2 regions of the Aminobacter sp. LjRoot7 genome follow, and region 2 is predicted to be linked to the other one. Evidence: predicted binding sites of a transcription regulator. Region 2 holds the regulator's gene; the other holds the start of a gene.
The links. The regulator HrcA, encoded in region 2, represses chaperone genes, less so after heat shock. The targets are predictions, from matches to a motif close to GTTAGCACTCNCNNNNNGNGAGTGCTAAC.

Region 1: the regulator HrcA is predicted to act here: its motif matches at 7,108-7,136, upstream of ACSQ3E_RS18890 (co-chaperone GroES).

The regions. Positions count from the first base shown of each region.
Region 1 covers NZ_CAXUPX020000006.1:311,070-321,504, forward strand. The annotation lists gene ACSQ3E_RS18860 (ABC transporter permease) at 121-1,074, opposite strand; gene ACSQ3E_RS18865 (ABC transporter ATP-binding protein) at 1,064-2,002, opposite strand; gene ACSQ3E_RS18870 (COG1470 family protein) at 2,002-3,213, opposite strand; gene ACSQ3E_RS18875 (Do family serine endopeptidase) at 3,234-4,568, opposite strand; gene ACSQ3E_RS18880 (hypothetical protein) at 4,696-4,917, opposite strand; gene groL (chaperonin GroEL) at 4,980-6,608, opposite strand; gene ACSQ3E_RS18890 (co-chaperone GroES) at 6,643-6,957, opposite strand; gene ACSQ3E_RS18895 (hypothetical protein) at 7,291-7,638, shown strand; gene ACSQ3E_RS18900 (usg protein) at 7,638-7,928, shown strand; gene ACSQ3E_RS18905 (hypothetical protein) at 7,922-8,173, opposite strand; gene ACSQ3E_RS18910 (Hsp20 family protein) at 8,419-8,886, shown strand; gene ACSQ3E_RS18915 (Hsp20/alpha crystallin family protein) at 8,980-9,489, shown strand; gene ACSQ3E_RS18920 (NADH dehydrogenase ubiquinone Fe-S protein 4) at 9,634-9,996, shown strand; gene ACSQ3E_RS18925 (DUF982 domain-containing protein) at 9,999-10,298, shown strand.
Region 2 covers NZ_CAXUPX020000005.1:34,590-45,024, reverse strand. The annotation lists gene rdgB (RdgB/HAM1 family non-canonical purine NTP pyrophosphatase) at 1-340, opposite strand, end outside; gene ACSQ3E_RS15660 (VOC family protein) at 340-750, opposite strand; gene rph (ribonuclease PH) at 761-1,477, opposite strand; gene hrcA (heat-inducible transcriptional repressor HrcA) at 1,627-2,697, shown strand; gene ACSQ3E_RS15645 (hypothetical protein) at 2,721-2,918, shown strand; gene ACSQ3E_RS15640 (calcium-binding protein) at 2,960-4,288, opposite strand; gene ACSQ3E_RS15635 (YiiX/YebB-like N1pC/P60 family cysteine hydrolase) at 4,413-5,204, opposite strand; gene ACSQ3E_RS15630 (CHAD domain-containing protein) at 5,256-6,185, opposite strand; gene ACSQ3E_RS15625 (CYTH domain-containing protein) at 6,182-6,658, opposite strand; gene ACSQ3E_RS15620 (CerR family C-terminal domain-containing protein) at 6,737-7,420, shown strand; gene ACSQ3E_RS15615 (HlyD family secretion protein) at 7,417-8,367, shown strand; gene ACSQ3E_RS15610 (ATP-binding cassette domain-containing protein) at 8,444-9,361, shown strand; gene ACSQ3E_RS15605 (ABC transporter permease) at 9,358-10,435, shown strand, end outside.

The DNA of each region.
Region 1 (10,435 bases), on a different contig from region 2:
GCGGATGCTCGCGACCGTCTAGCCACGTTCTTACTTCCCCGATGCAGTAGGCCGAGGCATCGGGGAGATCAGTATCCCGCCTTCGGAGGGCGCCGAGGCAATGATTAAGACGCGTCGACGTCATGCCCTGACCTCCTGGCGTTGGAAGACGACATAGGCAATGGTGAAGAGCAGGATCATTGCAGCGACCAGCCCTGAGATCTGTGGCCATACGATCAGAAGGCTCTGCATTGTGGGTAGCGGCGCGCCGACGATTGCACCCTGGACCTGATCGAAGAACAGCGGACCGACGGAACGGGCGGCTGGGTCGAGCAGCATCGCTGTCACTTCACCGTAGAGCATCTGCGGCGACAGTCTTGCAACAGCCTGCTGCGTCTCAAACTGCGTGATGACACTCATCGGGTCGAGCGGATCGATCGGAGTGAAAGCATTTGCTATCAACGGGGCGATCATTCCCCAGAACACTGTCAGCACCAGCCAGACCGACAGCGCCGCCAGCGCAGAAGTGGCGGGCGAGCGAATGACCGTTGAAAACGTGATCGCAAGCGCCAACCAGACGCCAGCGTATGCCAGTGTCACCCCCAGATATGCGATGCCGCGAACGAGGTCTCCAGCCAACGGCGGAAGGCCAAGGAAAAGGATGCCGAGGCCAACCATGAGAAGCCATAGCGTCAGCAGCGCGATCGCAATGACCAGCAGTCCACCCAGGAACTTTCCGAAGAGCACAGCGTCCCGATAGATCGGCTGCGAGAGGAGCCGACTCATGGTCCGGCGCGAGTGCTCGCCGTTGATGGCATCGAAGCCGAGCGCGATTGCCACGAGGGGCAGCAGAAAGCCGAGGAATGCAGCGAACGACGGTAGGGGCTCTTGAGCGACGGTCAACAACTTGAGGAACAGGTAGGGATCCTCAGCCGTGGTTTGGCTGATGCGACCGATCGCGCCATAAACAGCGCCGATGGCGGTGAGCAGGACAAGCAGCATGATCAGGTGCATGCGTGCGCTGGTCATGTGATCGGCCGCTTCCTTGAGGGCGATGGTCGCGACCCCTTTGAAGGGGGAGCCTTCACGCATCATGGCCAACCTCCCTGAAATAGCGAGTGTACGCCTCGTCGAGGCTTGCCTGACGCAAGTCGAGGTTCTTCAACGCTCCGCCGCCTTCAACGACGAAGCGAGCTAGTTCCGGGCGCACGTCGCGTTCCGCTTCGACCAGCCAGTGTCCATGTCGTCCCGGGACGACAGATCGTACCCCCAGCGCCATCCCGGCCGCCTTGGCGAGATCGATGCCGTCCGCCTCAACGTCTACGATGAAGGCGCCGCCACCAATTTGCGCTGCCAGCTCCTCTATCGTGCCCAGAAAGCCGATCTTGCCTTTATTGAACAGTGCGATGCGATGGCAAATCGATTGAACCACGTTGAGCATGTGCGACGACAACAAAATGGTCATGCCGTCGCGGCTCAATGCCTGGATCAGGTCGAGCAATTCCTGGGTCGACTGGGGATCGAGACCCGAAGTCGGCTCGTCGAGAATGGCAACGCTGCATTTGCGCATGAGAAGTTCTGCAATGCCAAGACGCTGCCGCATGCCACGGGAATAGGTGCCGACCTGCCGATCGGCGACCTCAATCAGTCGCACCTTTTCGAGGGCCGCGGCGATCCGTTCACGAGCAAGATCCTTTGACATGCCTGCGAGACGGGAGGTATAAGCCAGGTTCTCGCGGCCGGACATGGCATCGTAGAAACCGACGGCGTCCGGCAGGTAGCCAACCTCTCTTTTGACCTCAAGGGGCTGGCGCAGAGGATCTTTGCCAAGGATGCGTACGCTGCCTTCACTCGGCTCGGTCAAGCCGAGCAGCATCAGGATTGTGGTTGTCTTGCCCGCGCCGTTCGGCCCAAGCAGTCCGACAACTTCTCCTGCTTCAACCGACAGATCTATTCCTGCGACCGCGGTTGCCGTGCCGTAGCGTTTGACCAGTCCAGTTGCTGTTATGACTGTGGTGTTCATCATCGCCGCCCATACCTCATTACAGCCATGCCGAGGACGATTGCGGCCGCGGCAATGACGCCGAGCCCGGCAACACCCCACAATGTCGATGTATTGACCGTCACGCGGAACTGCGCCGATTCCGACACGCTTCCACCGCTGGCGCGAACATTGATCATGTAGTCGCCGGCGATAGCACGCTCGGACGGTGTGATTTTTACGTTGACTTCGCTGGTAGCGTTCGGCGCAAGCGTGCCAACGGTCTTCGGCTCGAATTCCACCTTCCAGCCAGTGGGTGGCGAGGCCGAAAGTTCGATATCCGTCGCTGGCGCAGTCCCAGTGTTGGCAAGCGTAAAGGGGAAAGTCGTTTCCTTGCCGGCAACCGCTTGGCCCGAAAGCCGTTCCTGAGGGCCGCTCAACGCGACCTCCGGTTGACCCGTCACCTCAATGCTGAGTTCTGTCGCGGCGCTGGCGCCACCACCCGCAGCTTCCATGGCGATCGGATAGCTGCCAGCTGGCGCGGCGCGTGCCGGTGTGACCTCGAGCGTAATGTTTTGAGTGGCGCCGGCTTCGATTGGCAAGCCGGTGATTTCTTCCGAGCCATACCCGCGCTTAAAGCGTGTCTGGAAGCCTTCGGGGGCAGTGGCGGCCAGGTTGACCAAGCTTTCCTCGGCGCCGTTGTTGGTCACTTCGACCTTGAAGCTGAAGGTCGAGCGCGCAGTACCCCGCAGCGCCGGCAATTCCGGTTTCAGTTCCAAGCCGCCCTCGGATGCATCCGATAGTTTCACGGTAATCGGCAAATCGGCCGTTTGATTGCCGTAGCGAGCCTTGACGTCGATCGGCACGCTCGTGCCGGTCGCACCCTCCGGTGGCGTCAGCTCGAGCTTGACCTCTTCCGTGGCATTGGGCGACACAATGACGGCCCCAACCTCGCGGTTGCCACCCTTGATCGACCATTTCCAGCCATCGGGAATGCCTGACACCTCCAGCGACGCACGCTGAGGCGGCAGATTGTGGTTACGCAAAGTCAGCGGGATCGACTCGGTCTCGCCGGGTCGGATCGCCAGGTCAGGATGCGGTGTCGTCAGCCAGAAGCCGGTTAACTCTTGAGGATTTGCTGGTTGATCCTGCGCGAGCGCCGGAACCGGGATCAACGCCGCTGCAATGGCCGCTCCTGCGGCGATTATCCATCGAACAGATTTTTTCATCTCCTTCTCCCAATCGATGAACACGTTGCTCTACTCGGATGCTCCTAGCGGATAACCAGGAAGAGCTTGTTCCCACCACGAAACAGATCCAGCGCGATCGTGCCGGCGGTGTTGCGCAGTGCCGTGGCCAGTTCGACCGTGGTTGTGACCGGCTGCCGGTTGACCGCGACAATCACGTCCCCAGCTCGCAGGCCGGCACGGGCTGCGGCGCTGCCTTCGTCGACGCGGGAAACGAACACGTTTCCAGCGGCATCTTCGATTTGCGCGCCCTCCAGACGATCGGGCAGCGCCGCCGTTTTTGCTCCCTTTTCAGGTTCGATACGCACAGTGACAGACTTTCGCGCGCCGTCGCGCAGGTACTCGATGCCCACCTCCGATCCGGCGGGTGCCAGGCCAACCCGGTTTCGCAGATCGGCTGAGCCGGAGATCGGGTGCTGATCGACACTGATGATCACGTCGCCGGCCAGTAGCCCGGCTTGGGCAGCAGGCGAGCCGTCTTCGACGCTGCTGACAACGGCGCCGGAGTTCTCGGTGAGTTTGAGCGCGTCTGCGAGGTCCGGCGTCAAATCCTGGATGGCGATGCCGATACGACCCCGACGCACCTCGCCATGCTCAATGAGTTGCTTCATCACAGTCGACGCCATCGCGATCGGGACAGCGAAACCAATGCCGATATTGCCGCCGGCCGGCGCGATGATGGCAGTGTTGATGCCAACCAAACGCCCGTCATGTGTCACCAATGCGCCGCCGGAATTGCCCGGATTGATCGAGGCATCAGTCTGGATAAAATCTTCGTAGCCCTCGATGTTGATGCCGCTGCGGCCAAGCGCACTGACGATACCAGAGGTAACGGTTTGGCCGAGACCAAATGGATTGCCGATCGCCACCACCGGTTCGCCGACGCGAAGCGCATCGGAATCACCAAGGCGGAGGGCCGTAAGCCGGTCGCCCTTGATCCTGAGCAACGCGATGTCGGTCGCCTGATCGCTGCCGATCAATTCAGCTGTGAAGCGGCGTCGATCCTTCAGCGTCACCGTGATCTCGCTGGCGTCGGCGACGACGTGATGGTTGGTGAGGATGAACCCCTTTTCGGCGTCCACGATGACGCCCGATCCGGCGCTCAATCTGGGCTGCGCATCGGGCATGTTGAAATAGCGACGAAAGAAGGGATCATTGTAAAGCGGATTGGTCTGGGCTGCGGAGCCGGAAGTGACTGAGATGTTGACGACAGCCGGTGTCACTTCTTGCAATACATCGGGAAGAGGGCGCTCGGCGCTTGCGCTAATGACGGGCTGCGGTGCGGCTGCCAATGCGGGCGCCGGCGCCAGAACAAGAAAGACTGCCGAAAGCGCAAGATAGCTAGACCAACGCGTAGTCATTTTTCGGCCCCGAACTCTAGATTTCTCCTTTCGACGCCACCGGCTGGCCATCGGGTCTACCGTGAACGGACGATATTGTCCGTTCCTCTCATTTGCCGGCGAACGCCAGTTTCAGTTTGCGACCGCGTCAAACATCCGTTTTCGGGTTCGCTTTTCCGTCCGACAGCTGCCGCGCCGCCAAGAACATCACCGTGTACGCTGCCTTCCGCCGGTCCCAGCCTGCGGATTCAGTCATGTCGAGCACCTCGGTCAGCACCGGCTCCAGCACGGCTTTTAGATCGGCCTCATAATTCATTTCGGTCGCCGCACGTTGCGGCGGCGCAATCTTGTTGATGTTGATCGTATCCATGGCATCACCCGTCTGGGGCTGTGTCCGCGCCCGGATGGACGCGGACACAGCCTCTCTGTCTCTTAGAAGTCCATGCCACCGCCGGGCATCGCTGGCAGCGGCGCGTCCTTCTTCGGTTTCTCGGCCACCATCGCCTCGGTGGTGACCAGCAAGCCAGCGACGGACGCGGCGTCCTGAAGTGCGGTGCGCACCACCTTCACCGGATCGATGACGCCCTGTGTGTAGAGGTCGCCAAACTCGTTGGTTTGTGCGTTCCAGCCGTAGCCGAACTCGGCCTTGTCGCGCAGCTTGCCGACGATGATCGAGCCTTCGGCGCCAGCGTTTTCCGCGATCTGTCGCACTGGGGCTTCGAGGGCGCGGCGCACGATCTCAACGCCGTGTTTCTGGTCGGAGTTGTCGGCCTGGACATTGTCGAGCGCCTTTACCGCGCGCAGCAGGGCAACACCGCCGCCCGGCAGCACTCCTTCTTCAACTGCCGCCCGAGTTGCATGCATCGCGTCATCGACGCGATCCTTGCGCTCCTTCACCTCGACCTCGGTCGAGCCGCCGACGCGAATGACGGCGACACCCCCGGCGAGCTTGGCCAGGCGTTCCTGCAGCTTCTCACGATCGTAGTCCGAGGTGGTCTCCTCGATCTGAGTCTTGATCTGGGCAACACGCCCCTGGATCTCGGTCTTGGAGCCAGCGCCGTCAACGATGGTGGTGTTATCCTTCTCGACAACCACCTTCTTGGCGCGGCCGAGCATGTTCAGCGTCACGTTTTCGAGCTTGATGCCGAGATCTTCCGAGATCGCCGTGCCGCCGGTCAGAATGGCGATGTCTTCCAGCATCGCCTTGCGGCGATCGCCGAAGCCAGGCGCCTTGACGGCAACGACCTTGAGGCCGCCTCGCAACTTGTTGACGACAAGGGTAGCCAACGCCTCGCCCTCGACGTCCTCTGCGATGATCAGCAGCGGTTTGGAAGACTGGACCACCGCCTCCAGAACCGGAAGCAAAGCCTGCAGGTTGGACAGCTTCTTTTCGTGGATCAGAACATAAGGCTCTTCCAACTCGACGCGCATCTTGTCCTGGTTGGTGACGAAATAGGGGGACAGGTAACCGCGATCGAACTGCATGCCTTCGACGACTTCGAGTTCGGTTTCGGCGGTTTTTGCCTCCTCGACCGTTATCACACCCTCGTTGCCGACTTTTTGCATCGCCTCGGCCAGGAAGCGGCCAATTTCGGCGTCGCCATTGGCCGAAATCGTTCCGACTTGAGCGATTTCGTCGTTCTTGGTGACCTTGCGAGCATTGACCTTGAGTTCCGCGACCACGGCGTCGACCGCCTTGTCTATGCCACGCTTCAGGTCCATCGGGTTCATGCCGGAAGCGACAGCTTTGGCACCTTCCTTGACAATCGCCTGGGCAAGCACTGTCGCCGTTGTGGTCCCGTCGCCGGCGATGTCGCTGGTCTTGGACGCGACTTCGCGCACCATTTGCGCGCCCATGTTCTCGAATTTGTCCTCCAGCTCGATCTCCTTGGCGACGGTGACACCGTCCTTGGTGATGCGAGGGGCGCCGAACGACTTGTCGATCACAACGTTGCGGCCCTTGGGACCGAGCGTGACCTTCACAGCGTTGGCGAGAATGTCGACACCGCGCAGCATCTTCTCGCGGGCTTCGGTATGGAATTTGACTTCCTTAGCAGCCATTTTTCTTGCTCCTTCTTAAATGCCGGGTGCCACCTTAGGCGGCCTTCTTGGCCTGGGCCGCGGCATCGATCACGCCCATCACGTCGGACTCCTTCATGATCAGGAGATCCTCTCCATTGAGTCTGATCTCGGTGCCGGACCATTTGCCGAACAGGATGCGGTCGCCAACCTTGACGTCGAGCGACAGCAACTGGCCGCTGTCGTCGCGGGCGCCCGGACCAACGGCTATGACCTCGCCTTCCTGCGGCTTTTCCTTGGCAGTCTCGGGGATAATGATGCCGCCGGCCGTTTTTTCCTCGGCCTCGATGCGGCGGACCAAGATACGGTCGTGCAATGGACGGAACGTCATGTCGTTCTCCTCATGGACAAACAGATTTTTGAGGTTCCTCCGCGCCGCATCCGAAGCGGATCCGGCGCGGGGTGCGCGACCCTTTTTCGGCATCGCACGCAATCGATCTGGGTGAGGTGTATTTGAGTTTCAAGAGGTGGCTGCAAAAATTTTGGCACTCGGGCATGCCGAGTGCTAGCGCGCTGAATTCATGCAGCTATCCGCCGCGAATGCGCGATTGAGGGGGCTTGAAATTTCGTTCGAATCCTCCAAAGTTTTTGTCCGACGATGGTCCGCCTAGGACCACCGTCGAAACGTCAACCCAAAGGAGATTGTTGTAACGGAGGACCATCGATGGAACGAACCGTCCCGACGATTATCCCTTCGATCGCCCCTGAAACCACGGATCTGTCACTGGACCGTCTGCTTTTCCCGGCCCGGTTCTTCGGCCATCCCGACGATGTGGTGACGGACGATCAGCTCGACATTCAGGAAAAGCGTGCCATTCTTGCCTCCTGGGCATCGGATGCATGCGCGGTCGAATCCATACCGGCCCTGCGCAAGCCACCAGGCGTTGCGGCCCCGGTGACTTTCGATGCCGTCATGGATGCGCTTCGCCGGCTCGATGAAATTCGCGCCGACGCCGCCTCCAAATTCGACCAGGGCGGCAACCGCGAACGTCCGGAAAGATTGGACGCTTGATGGTGACCGAGAACAAGCTTGTGCTCAGCAGAGAATTCCGGTTGCAGATGGAGGGTTACGGCCTCACGACCGCGGAGATCCATTATCACCTTCCTGATTACCCGCGGTTGTTGCAACTTTTTGTCTGGCAGGAATACGACCTCGCACCGGAATTCCCGACGCTGAAAGGTTTCCTCAGCTACTGGGAACAGGAACTTGAAGGCGCGCTCCATTCAGTGCGCGTTGCCCATCACCGCCTGATCAAACCTGCGGAATGGCAAGCAGTGGACGGGGTGTTTACGATTCAGTGAGCACCAGGGCCCGGTGCGGCCGGGCCCTCTATCTCGTCATCGTCGGGCTCAATCAAGTCAATCAGTGCCGCAACCCGCGTTCCGGGAAGTGGGCGGCCTTGCCCCATCAACGCGTCGTCGCCGAAAGCCCAACCCCACGCCTCCCTGAGTTCATCGAGCGAAGCGCCGGACATGATCACTTCTGCAATCACTGTGTCGTCCACCGGTCCGAGGACCGAGACAACGTCTTCCCGCGTCATGGTCATCGCTTACCTCCATCGATTCGCCAGCGGACTAGATGGGCATTGGACGGAGCGCTTTCCAGTCGCCCCGGCCTGTGAATCCACCACCACGCCGTCAAAATGTCGGCTCGATTGCTCGCCCCTTGACGTCGAGCAAATCGCTTCCCAACTCTTAATTCGTCGGCCGCTGCAAAGGGCCGGCACGGTCAGGGAGCGCCAGGCTTCTTGGCGCTTCCTCGTACCTATGTTGCTCCAAGGAGGATGTAGCTATGAGAACAAATATGGACTTCTCCCCCTTCTACAGGTCGAGCATCGGCTTTGACCGGGTTTTCGATCTGCTCGAGAAATCCAGTTCACCGCAGGCCGACAACTGGCCGCCCTATGACATCGTCAAGCTCGGTGAAGACACCTATCGCATCGCGCTTGCTGTAGCCGGGTTCGCAGAAGACGAGCTTTCGATCACCCATGAGCCGAACCTGCTCGTCATCAACGGCTCGAAGACAGAAAATGGCGAGGTTTTGTATCTCCACCATGGACTGGCGATGAGGACCTTTGACCGTCGTTTCGAACTCGCCGACCATGTCAGTGTCATGGGTGCCAAGCTCGAGAACGGCCTGCTAATCATCGACCTCAAGAAGGAAATTCCTGAGGAGATGAAGCCGCGACGGATCGCGATTAACGCCGACGCTGACAAGAAGTCTGCGTCGAAGCGGATCGAAGGCAACGTAGCGGCATGATCTTACCTGAACCGGCCAGCGCGACACCCCATCTGGGGTGGGGTGTCGTCGTGACCTGACGAGAAAGGACAAGAAAGACGAAAGGAAACGACAATGAGTGTGCGTGACCTGATTCCATGGAACCGTGGCAATAACCAGGCTCCGACGATCTATCGCAGCGAAGACATGGATCCGTTCATGTCGCTGCATCGCAACGTCAACCGGCTGTTCGACGAGGTGTTCCGGGGATTTGACACACCGTCGGTGTTTGGCCGCATGACGCCTCGGAACGGCGCCTGGCCAAGCGTCGAATTCTCGGAGAACGACAAGGAAATCCGGGTGGTCGCGGAAATGCCCGGACTTGACGAGAACGACGTCGAGGTTCTGCTTGACGACGGTGTTCTCACACTTCGCGGCGAGAAGAAATCGGAAACCGAAGACAAGGATCGTCAGTTCAGCGAACGCTATTACGGGCGTTTCGAGCGGCGCCTTGCTCTTGGCCGCGAGGTTGATGAGGACAGGGTGGAGGCGGCATTCAAGAACGGCGTCCTCACAGTGACCCTGCCCAAGACGGAAAAGGCGCAGGCGAACGCCAAGCGCATCGCGATCAATACCACCAAGTGATGGCTGACTGGCCGGTCGGGCCCAAGGTCCCGGCCGGCATCTTCAGGCGAGGAGGAGTCGATGACGGCGCCGCTGACACCAAACGTCGAGACGGACCGCATCCTGTTGAATTGCGGGCGGACGGCGAACGTCAAGCTTCCAATGATGTTTCCCGCCAAGCGGCCACCACTGAGCGGGCAAAGTTCGGCGCGGATTTTCCGGCCTGGCCGCTGTGTCATGACCTCTGCCCGCGGCAGGGCTCAACCGTGGCGGCTGGTGTTTGAACGGCGGACGCCGCCCTTCATTGACGCTTTGATGGGCTACACCGGAGGGGATGATACGCTGACCCAGGTCACGCTTGATTTTCCGACCCAGGAAGCGGCCATAGCGTTCGCTGAAAGGCAAAACCTAGCCTATGCCGTGCTGAATTCCCCGCCAGAACGGCCTCGACCAAACGTCCGATCGCTTCTCCGGGAGCCACGGAAAAGCAGACCGAGGCACCGGACACAACCACAAGTTAGGAGGTAAGAATGGCAAAACTCCCTTTCTTGGCTCCGGTGCAGGTTGAAACAAACGGCGCTGTCCACGAGATCGACTCGGTGCAGGAGGCGATGATGTTCCTGAAGCACTGGCCGACAGGTCGTCGGGGGCCGGTGTTCACCTGCGCCGAGAGAAGCTGCAACGCGGCGATCGCCGGACAAATGTCCGTTGAACAGGCACGACAGGCCTTTGTCAGCTTCGCCAGAATTGCCGGCGTTCTGATCAGCACCGAGCCATCGGCGCCATTGCCGAAGGTCGCTCTAAAGCAGTCGCGCCAAAACGCACCCTGAGTAGAGGTTGCCTACCTTTGCGTCCGTAGCGCCCCCTTCTACGTGGCAAGGGAACCTTTCCCGCTAAGCATGGTTTTTGTTGCTGCGACAAAGGCGGCAGGCAGCGCACCGCGGAACGCCTACATTTTCTTTGCGCG
Region 2 (10,435 bases):
GCGCGTCTTCGGTGCGCTGCATCGCCATGGCGAAGTCGCGCGTGCCGTCTTCCTTTTCGGCCCAGTTGGCGGTGTAGACGCCCGGTGCGCCGTCGAGTGCGTCGACCACCAGCCCGGAATCGTCCGACATCGCCGGCAGGCCGGTCGCGGTCGCCGCGGCAAGCGCCTTGATGTAGGCGTTTTCCTCGAAGGTCGTGCCGGTCTCGTCGGGTTCGGGCAGGCCGTATTCCTTGGCCGATTTGGCGCCGATGCCGAACGGTGCCATCAGGTCGGCGAACTCACGCAGCTTGCCGGCATTGTGGCTGGCGATCACGATCTCATTGTCGGCAAGCTTGCGCATCAAAGGCCCCATATTTTCGGCTCGGCGATCTCAAGCGAATTGCCCGACGGATCGCGGAAATAGATGGAACGGCCGCCATTAGGCCATTCGAAATCGGCTTCGATGGCGATGCCTTCGCCTTCGAGCCGCGACTTCCAGTTCTCGACTTCCTCAGCCGTGCCGGCAAAGCACAGATGCCCCGGGCCCGATGTGCCATGCGGCGGCACCGGCAGCCTGGCATCGGGCTTGGGCGGCTGACGTGTCGCCTCCGCGTTGAACAGGAGCAGCACGCCCTGGCCGCAGCGGAAGAACACATGCCGCCCTGGCACCTTGGCGATCCGCTCCAGCCCCATCACCTCGCCGTAGAACGCTTCTGCGGCATCGAGGTCGGTGACGTAGAGCGCGGATTCGAGGATCGCCGAGGGCCGCATGGCGAATGCCTCAGCCCACCGCCATCTTCTGCAGGTCGACCAGACGCGCAATGCCCTTGCGGGCGAGGCCCATCAACTGCAGGAACTCTTCCTCGGAGAACGGCGTGCCTTCGGCAGTGCCCTGGATCTCGACGATCCCGCCCTTGCCGGTCATGACGAAATTGGCGTCGGTGCCGGCCGAGGAGTCTTCGAGATAGTCGAGGTCGATGACCGGCTGGCCGTCATGGATGCCGCAGGAAATCGCCGCGACATGGTCCTTTAGCACCTTTTCGACGCTGACCATCTGGCGCGCTTCCATCCAGCGCAGGCAGTCGTAAAGCGCAATCCACGCACCGGTGATCGAGGCCGTGCGAGTGCCGCCATCGGCCTGGATCACGTCGCAGTCGACGGTGATCTGGCGTTCGCCGAGCGCGCCCATGTCGACGACGGCGCGCAAGCTGCGGCCGATCAGGCGCTGGATTTCCAGCGTGCGTCCGCCCTGCTTGCCAGAAGAGGCCTCGCGGCGCATGCGCTCGCCGGTCGAACGCGGCAGCATGCCGTATTCCGCCGTCACCCAGCCCTTGCCGGTGTTGCGCATCCAACCAGGCACCTTTTCTTCCAGGCTCGCCGCGCACAAAACATGGGTGTCGCCGAACTTGACCAGGCACGAGCCTTCGGCGTGCTTGGAGATGTTGCGCTCGAAGGAGATGGCGCGCATTTCGTCGAACTGGCGTTTGGAGGGGCGCATACGGCTACTTTCTATGGCGAAATCGGAAATTGTTGCCGGCTTGTAGCTCCATGGCAGGACCAGCGCAAAGGAAAACCGGTTCCGCCGCTGGAGCTGTTGTGTTCGCGGCCACGCGGTCTATATCATTTTGGACGGAGACCATGAAGCAGATGACCAAAGCGGTACCCGATCCCACGCTGCAATCGCTCGACATGCGGTCGCGTGACATCTTCCGGCGCATCGTCGATTCCTACCTCAGGGATGGCGAGCCCGTGGGTTCGCGCAACCTGTCGCGCATGCTGCCGTCATCGCTGTCGCCGGCCACCGTGCGCAACGTCATGAGCGACCTCGAACATCTCGGACTGGTCTACGCCCCGCATATCTCCGCCGGTCGCCTGCCGACGCAGAAGGGCCTGCGCTTCTTCGTCGATGCCTTCATGGAACTAGGCGACCTGTCCGACGACGAACGTCGGGTCATCGAAGCCCAGGTCAAGGCTTCGGGCGAGGGCGCCACGCTCGAGCACATGCTGACCGAGGCGAGCCAGATGCTGTCGGGCATGTCGCGCGGTGCGGGCCTCGTGCTTGCCGCCAAGAACGAGGTCGCCCTCAAGCACATCGAGTTCATCCAGCTCGAACCGACAAAGGCACTCGCCGTGCTGGTGTCGCAGAACGGCGACGTCGAAAACCGCGTCGTCGAACTGCCGCTCGGCGTCACCGTCTCCCAGCTGCACGAGGCCTCCAACTTCCTCAACGCTCATATCCGTGGCCGCACGCTGGCCGAAGCCCGGCTCGAGATCGCCCGCATCAAGGACGAGACCAAGGCAGCGCTCGACACGCTGTCGCAGGATCTCGTCGAAAAGGGCCTTGCCGTCTGGGCCGGTGCCGAAAGCGGCCTGCCGGCGCGCCTCATCGTGCGTGGCCGCGCCAATTTGCTCGAAAACGTCACCGCCCAGGCCGACATAGAGCTGCTCAAGCACCTGTTCGAGGACATGGAAACCCAGGACGGGCTGATCCAGTTGCTCGACCTTGCCGAGGAAGGCTCGGGCGTGCGCATCTTCATCGGCTCGGAAAACCGGCTGTTTTCGCTGTCCGGCTCGTCGCTGGTCGTCGCGCCCTACCGCGACAAGGACGCCCGCGTCGTTGGCGCGCTCGGCGTCATCGGCCCGACCCGGCTCAACTATGCCCGCATCGTGCCGATGGTCGACTATACGGCGCAGCTGATTTCGCGCATGCTGAGGTGAGTTGAAACCACGGAGGACCGACCATGGCGCTCGAACAGATCAAGGCCCAGATAGCGGTCCTGCTCCAGGAAATGGTCAACCAGCCCGAGGACTCGCACGAATTGCAGGAACAGCTGCGCGAGAAGCTGAGCGAACTGCGCGCCCAGGGCCTGCCGCTGCCCAAGGACCTCGTCGACCTCGAAAAGCGTCTCGACGACGATTTTTCCGAACAGGAAGATTGAGCCCAGCGCTCGGGCCAGGCTGTTCGCCGAACGTCCGTTCGTTACGACTGGCCGTTCGCCGGGCCAACTACCAGATTACCGTTCTCGATGCGCATGCCGATCTCGTGGCCGGCCATGGCGCCGGTGAACTTGACGGTCACGCTGTCGCTGCTGCCCTCGAAGCTGACCGTGACGGTGCCGTCGTCATTGTGGGCAAGCGTGGCATTCGCGGGATCAAGGCGAGCCGTGCCGTCGCTGCTGTAGCGGGCAATGTTCAGTGAAGTATTGCTCTCGACGACATCGTTGCCGTCACCTTCCGCCATCCTCAGGGTTGCGACCTGGCCGGACGTGCTGTCGAGCTTGATCCGGTCGTTGCCCGTCCCGCCAACTGCCATCAGGTCGTGGCCGGATAGCTGCAGGGTATCATTGCCGTCGCCCCCACCAGCTCTCACCTCTCGGCCGGAAAGGCTCAGCACGTCGTTGCCGTCGCCGCCGCTTGCAAATGCTTGCCACTTGGCGGTGACGCTAATGGTGTCGTTGCCGTCGCCGCCATCGATCAAGCTGGTATCGTCGGCGCTGATGCTGATGACGTCGTCGCCGTCACCCCCGTCAAGCATGGACACACTGCCCTTGGCGGAAACGGCGATCGTATCGCGCCCATCGCCGCCATCGATCAGGTTAACGTCCCGGCCCGCGGCAATGGCAATGGCGTCGTTTCCATCTCCGCCCTCGAGACGCAGAACGTAGCCGGCGGTGGAAATGGCGATGGCGTCGTTACCGTCACCGCCACTGACGCGGTCCACGTCGCCCTGAGCTGTGATGGCAATGGCGTCATTTCCGTCACCGCCCTCTACGACATCCACTTCGCCTCGGCTTGCGATAGCGATGGTGTCGTTGCCGTCATCGCCGCTGACAAATCCGACGGTGTGGTCGTCGAGCTTTTTGCTTGCGAGGCCAACGATCTGGATATGGTCGTTGCCTCGCTCCCCGGACACGCCGCTCACCCGGTTTCCAACGACCTGGATAATGTCATTGCCTCCCGCCGTAACGACGGAGATGCTTTCCTTGCGCGACGACACAACCGCCAGATCAACATCGCCCGAACCAGCCGCCCTGACCTGCGTGATATGGTCGTTTTCCCCGTGGGTGTAGCGCTCGATCTCCATCCGAAGCGAGTTGCCGGTCGAATTTGCGGAAGCCGTGACGCCTTCCGACCCCATGAGGATGCGCATGATCGCGGACGCCGCAGCACTTGGGGCGAACTTCAGGCCGGGAAGCGATTGGCTCTTTGGCGCGTCGGTGCCGGCTGGGTACCCGCCACGCGCGTTGAGCTGCTGCAGCAGATTGACCGAAACGGACGTGTAGGAAACCGTTGGATTGTAAATCTTCATCGCTGTCCAAATTCCGGGAAGGACCTACCGCAATCCCGGAATCATGATCTGCAAAGGCTAATGGAAAATGAAAAATTCGCCGTCGCGAATATTTTAAAAGTATATTCGCAGTAGCTTTTTAGTATTATCCCTTGGCCCTGTCTTGTTCGCCCCAAGTCACTTGCCGGTAGTCGAAGCCGTATTCCAGCGTTGGTTTGACGATGCGGAAATAGGGTGACAGATCGAAGTCGCGCGGCGTGTACAGCGAGTGATGGCGGATGTGCATGATCTCCTGGCGCATGTAGGTCGACTGCGCCGAGGCGCGGCCGGGCGCGCGGGTGATCTCGGGCAGGATCGGATAGCGGATCTCGCCATAGGCCTCAGCGATCATCGTCGAGCAGATGGCGCGTGTCGGGTCGCCCGAGCCGAAGGCCAGCATGCGGCGGCGCCAGCGCACCGGCACCGGCGGCCGCGGGATGAAATAGCGCAGCATGTCGGTGATGTTCTTGAGGTCGTATTTCAGGCCGAGCCGCTGCACCATGAACCTTACGACATGGTCGCGATCCTCGGGCGAGAGGCCGTTGGCCCGGCAGATGCGGGTGTTGTAGGTGCGGTATTTCGACAGTGGCACGGCGACACAGCCTTCGCCGAGATTGACCTCGATCAGCCGCGGCCGCTCCGAGCCGTCTTCCGGCTCCGGCAGCGCGTCGCCGATGTAGAGTGCGGAATGCGACCAGGTCGACTGCGTCAGGTACTTGATGACGGCCGAAATCCGCTGGTTGCCTTCGATCAGAAGGATATCGCCGGGTTCCAGCGTCCGGCGCAGCGTGTCGGGGTCCGAAGGTGTGTAGGGCTCGTAGCCGGACGATTCGACCTGCAGCCGGGCGGCGAGCCAACGGCCGAGGCGGTCGAGCAGGGTGTCGGTCTTTTGCGTCATGACGCACAGGACGTAACATGAGCCGGGCCGGCGATGCCAGCGGGGCAGATGCTAGTCGGCTTCGGTATCCGCCATGGTTCCGAGGTCGTCGCGGACCTTCTTGGCCAGCCTGCGCACAGTCCGCCGGGGCTTGTCCTCGAACAGCTCGGCGGCATCGGCGAGGCACAGCTTGCGCAGCGCCTTCTCGGAACGCTTGAGCAGCCTGACCAGATGTTTCGGCTCAGGCCCGTCGAACGGCGCTTCGCCTGCCTCGATCAGCTGGCGCATGACGAACACGTCATGCAGTTCGCCCAGGCTTTCACCGAGCGCCTCTACCCGCTCGCGGCGCGGCTTGACCGGCGAGGGCCAGAGTTTCCGCAGCAGGGAGAGGTGCGCGGCATGCCGCTTCACCGCCTTGCGCAGGTCATGGAAATCGTCGGCTTCGCCGCGCTCACGCGATTGCTGCAGTGCCTTGCGCGCCCGCCTGAGCGTCGCCAAGGCGCCTTCGGCCAAAACGTCGGCGGCATTCTCCGGCAGGTCGGGCAACGCGAGTGTCTGCAGTGCCGCGAAGCCTGCCTGGCATTCGGCGATTGCCGTGTCGAGCGCTGCGTCCAGCCCGGCTTCGGCGTGGGCGGCCTGGGCGCGGTGGCGCACCAGCATGGCGCGGATCGTGGTCAGCCCGGCGTCCGCTGCGTTCTCGGCGAAATCCTCGGCCAGCCGGTCGATGGTTTCGATCAGCGCGGTGGCCTGGCGCGGGCCGGCGATCGACACCGAGATGGCGCGGTAGCGGTCGTTCTCCGTGCGGCAGAAGGCCTCGTCGCCTGGCCAGACGAGATGCAACAGCGCACGCAGCGCCTTGAGCCGCCGGCGGGCCCTGTGCAGCCCCTTGTCGGGATTGTCGCGGGCGGTGTTCAGGTGCGCGGCGATCTTCTCGATCTCTTCGCCGGCGATACGGCGGACCTCGCCGGTAAGCGCCAGGCGCGGATCGATGCGAAAGCTCATGCAACGGCCTCCGGGACGTCGTCGCCATGGGCGAGCGACGCGTTGTAGTAGCGCGGATCGCCGGTCACCTCGCGGCCGATCCAAGCCGGCAGTTCGGATGCCGGAACATCCTCCGGCGTCTCGAGTTCAGCGATGATCAGCCCCCTCAGTTCGCCGCCGAAAACGTCGATCTCATAGAGACGGCCACGATGGCTAACATGGTGACGTGTCTTCTCGATGACACGGCCGATGGCGAAATCCATCATCTCCTCGGCCTCGGCGAGGGGCACCTGGTACTCGAATTCGTCGCGAACGCGCCCCCTGGAGCCGAACTTCAGCGTCAGCGTCGCCACCTCACCGTCGGAGATGCGCAGCCGCACGGAGCGGCCGGTATTCGATGCGAGATAGAACTGCCGGATGCGAATCCTGCCTTCGACAAGGCTTCGCCACTCCTGTCCGCTCACCAGGAACTTGCGTTCGACTTCCTTGGCCATGGCGCCAATAAAGCGCGGCCCGGCAGCCGGCGCAACATTTCATTTGACTTTAATCAATCGATTGATTAAATCATCGCCATGAGCAAGACACAGACCCCACAGAATCCCTCCGCAGCTGACGCCACCCGCATGGCGCTGGTGATGGCTGCACTGAAACTGTTTGGCCGCCAGGGTTTCGACGGCACTTCGACGCGCGAGATCGCCACCGCCGCCAACGCCAACATCGGCTCGATCGCCTATCATTTCGGCGGCAAGGAAGGCCTGAGGCTGGCCGCCGCCGATCATGTCGTGGCGACCATTCAGTCGATCGCCAGCCAGGCGCTCGGCAACACCGGGCTGGCCCTGCCGCAGGCGGTCACGCCCGAAGAGGCCGAAGCCCAGATCGATGCTGCGGTGGAGCGCATGGTCGGCTTTATGGTTGCCCGTCCCGAAGCCGGCGAGATCGTCCAGTTCGTGCTGCGCGAGCTGTCGACGCCGACCGATGCGCTCGACCGTATCTACAGCGGCGTGTTCGAGCCGGTGCACCGCAGGCTGTGTCTCCTCTGGGCCGCCGCCACCGGCGAGGAGGCCGAGAGTGAGCGCGTCAGGATCAGCGTCTTCATGATGATCGGCCAGGTCGTCTACTTCCGCATCGCCCGCGCCGCCGTGCTGCGGCGCATGGACTGGGCCGACATCGGCCCCGCCGAAGTCGGCAAGGTCATCGGCATCGCCAAGGAAAATGTCGCCGCCATCATCGCCGCGCGAAAGGCAGGAAAGCCATGAGTATCCTTTGTTCCATACTCTTTGCCGCACAGCTGTTTTCGGCCTGTGCCGGCCCGGCACCTCTGGCCGTCGGCTATGTCGAGGGCGACTATGTCCAACTCGCCCCGATCGAGGTCGCGCAGGTTGAAACGGTTTCCGTCCGCCGCGGCGACCGCGTCGAGGCGGGCAAGCCCGTCGTCACGCTTGAAAGCGGCGACGCCAGGATCGCGGTGACACAGGCCGAGGCAGCCCTTGCCCAGGCCGAGGCACAGCTCGCCGACCTTAAGATCGGCAAGCGTCCCGACGAGATCGCAGCCCTTGAGGCCGCCGTGCGCTCCAGCCAGGCCCAGGCCGACGATGCCCAGCGCAGCCTGACCCGTACCCAGGATCTCGCCCGGCGCTCGATTGCCACCCAGGCCCAGCTCGACGATGCAACGACCAAGCTCGAGGTCGCCCAGGCGGCCTTTGGCCAGGCCACCGCCAATCTCGCCGTTGGCCGCCTGCCGGCCCGCAGCGAGGTGATCAAGGCCGCTGAAAAGCAGGTCGAGCAGGCCCGCTCGGCGCTCGGCCAGGCCGAGTGGCGGTTGTCCAAGCGCACGCTGACGGCACCCGCCGCCGGCCGCATCGACGACGTCATACGCAACGCCGGCGACACCGCCGGCCCGTCGTCGCCAGTGCTGTCGGTGCTGCCCGACGGCGCGGTCAAGCTGACTTTGTTCATCCCGGAGAGTGCGTTTTCGTCCGTCCATGTCGGCACCCGGCTCGCCGTGCGCTGCGACGGCTGCGCCGACGGGCTCACCGCCAAGGTCAGCTACGTCGCGCCCGATCCCGAATTCACCCCGCCGGTCATCTACTCGCTCGAGAACCGGCAAAAGCTCGTCTACCTCGTCGAGGCCCGCCCCGAAGACGCCAACTCGGCGCTGCAGCCGGGCCAGATCGTCGATGTGGCAGTGGAGGCAGGGCAGTAGGGGAACAAGGCAGTAGGGCAGCCTTCGAATGACTGCCCTACTGCCTTACTGCCCTACACCCTTGCCGGAGGCACCCATGAACGCCATCGAAGTCACCAACCTCGTCAAGCGCTTCGGCGACAAGACCGTCGTCGACCATGTCACCATGACCGTCGCCGAGGGCGAGATCGTCGGTTTCCTCGGGCCCAACGGCTCGGGCAAGACCACCACCATCCGTATCATGTGCGGCTTGCTGACGCCCGACCAGGGCGAGGGGCAGGTACTGGGCTACGACCTGCGCACCGACAGCCTCAAGATCAAGCGCGAGGTCGGCTACATGACGCAGAAGTTCTCGTTCTACGAGGACCTGACGATCGGCGAGAACCTCGAATTCGTCGCCCGGCTCTACAAGCTCAGACCTGTCGAGGAGCACGTCGCGCGGACCCTTGAGGAGCTCGGCCTGACCACCCGCCGCAACCAGCTCGCCGGCACGCTGTCGGGTGGCTGGAAGCAGCGCCTGGCGCTCGCCGCCTGCATCATGCACAAGCCTAAGCTGCTTCTGCTCGATGAGCCCACCGCCGGCGTCGACCCCAAGGCGCGGCGCGAGTTCTGGGACGAGATCCACCGCCTGGCGCGCGGCGGGCTCACCGTGCTCGTCTCCACCCACTACATGGACGAAGCCGAGCGCTGCCACCGCATCAGCTACATCTCGTACGGCAAGATGCTGGCGTCGGGCACCGTCGAGGACGTCGTGCGCAATGCCGGGCTGACCACCTTCGTCGTCTCGGGTCCGAGGCTCGACCAGATCGCCTCCGCCCTTGAAGGCCGGCCCGGCGTCGAACAGGTCGCCCCCTTCGGCGCCACGCTCCATGTCGTCGGCTCCGACAAAGATAAGCTCGAAGCCGCCCTTGCCGACATCGGCAGCCGCGAAGGCGTGACCGTCGAGCCGGGCGAGACCAGCCTCGAGGACGTCTTCATCCAGTTCATGGCCGCTTCCAGGGACAACATGTCATGACCGCCAACGGCTTCTTTTCCTTTGCGCGGCTCCGTGCGCTGCTGACCAAGGAATTCATCCAGATGCGGCGTGACCGCATCACCTTCGCCATGATGCTGGGCGTGCCGCTGATGCAGCTGGTGCTGTTCGGCTTTGCCATCAACAGCGACCCCAAGAGCTTGCCCGCAGCACTGCTCGCCACCAGCAATGACCAGTACACCCGTGCCATGGTCTCGGCGCTGCAGAACACCAACTACTATCGCTTCGACCACATCGCTGAAACCGCTGCCGAAGCCGAGGAGCTGATGGCCAGCGGCGAGGTCGCCTTCGTCGTCACCATCCCGGCCGATTTCGGCCGCCGGGTCGCTGCCGGCGACGCGCCACAGATCCTGATCGAGGCCGACGCCACCGATCCCTCGGCCTCCAGCGGCGCCGTGTCGACGCTTGGCACGGTGGCCAACCAGGCGCTGCTCAGGGCCCAAGGCATGGAAGCCGCCTCCGCCGAGACGGCCAAGGGACAGCTCGAGGTCGTCGTCCATCGCCGTTACAATCCCGAGGGCATCTCGCAATACAACATTGTGCCCGGCCTGCTCGGCGTCATCCTGCAGATGACCATGGTGATGATGACCTCGATGGCGCTGACCCGCGAAACCGAGCGCGGCACCATGGAAAACCTGCTCGCCATGCCGGCGAGCCCGGCCGAGATCATGCTCGGCAAGGTGTTGCCCTATCTCGTCGTCGGCGCGGTGCAGGTGACGGTGGTGCTGGTCGCCTCAAAGCTGTTGTTCGCCATCCCCTTCATCGGCTCGCTGCCGCTGCTTTTGTCGGCGATCCTGGTCTTCGTGCTGGCGCTTGTGCTGCTCGGCTACACCATCTCGACGATCGCCCGCACCCAGATGCAGGCGATGCAGCTGACCTTCTTCTTCTTCCTGCCGTCGATCCTGCTGTCGGGCTTCATGTTTCCCTATCGCGGCATGCCCGGCTGGGCCCAGGCGCTGGGCGAAATCCTGCCGCTGACGCATTTCCTGCGCATCATCCGCGCCGTCATGCTGAAGGGCGCCGAGTTCCCGGCGATCGCCATGGAGGTCGGCATAC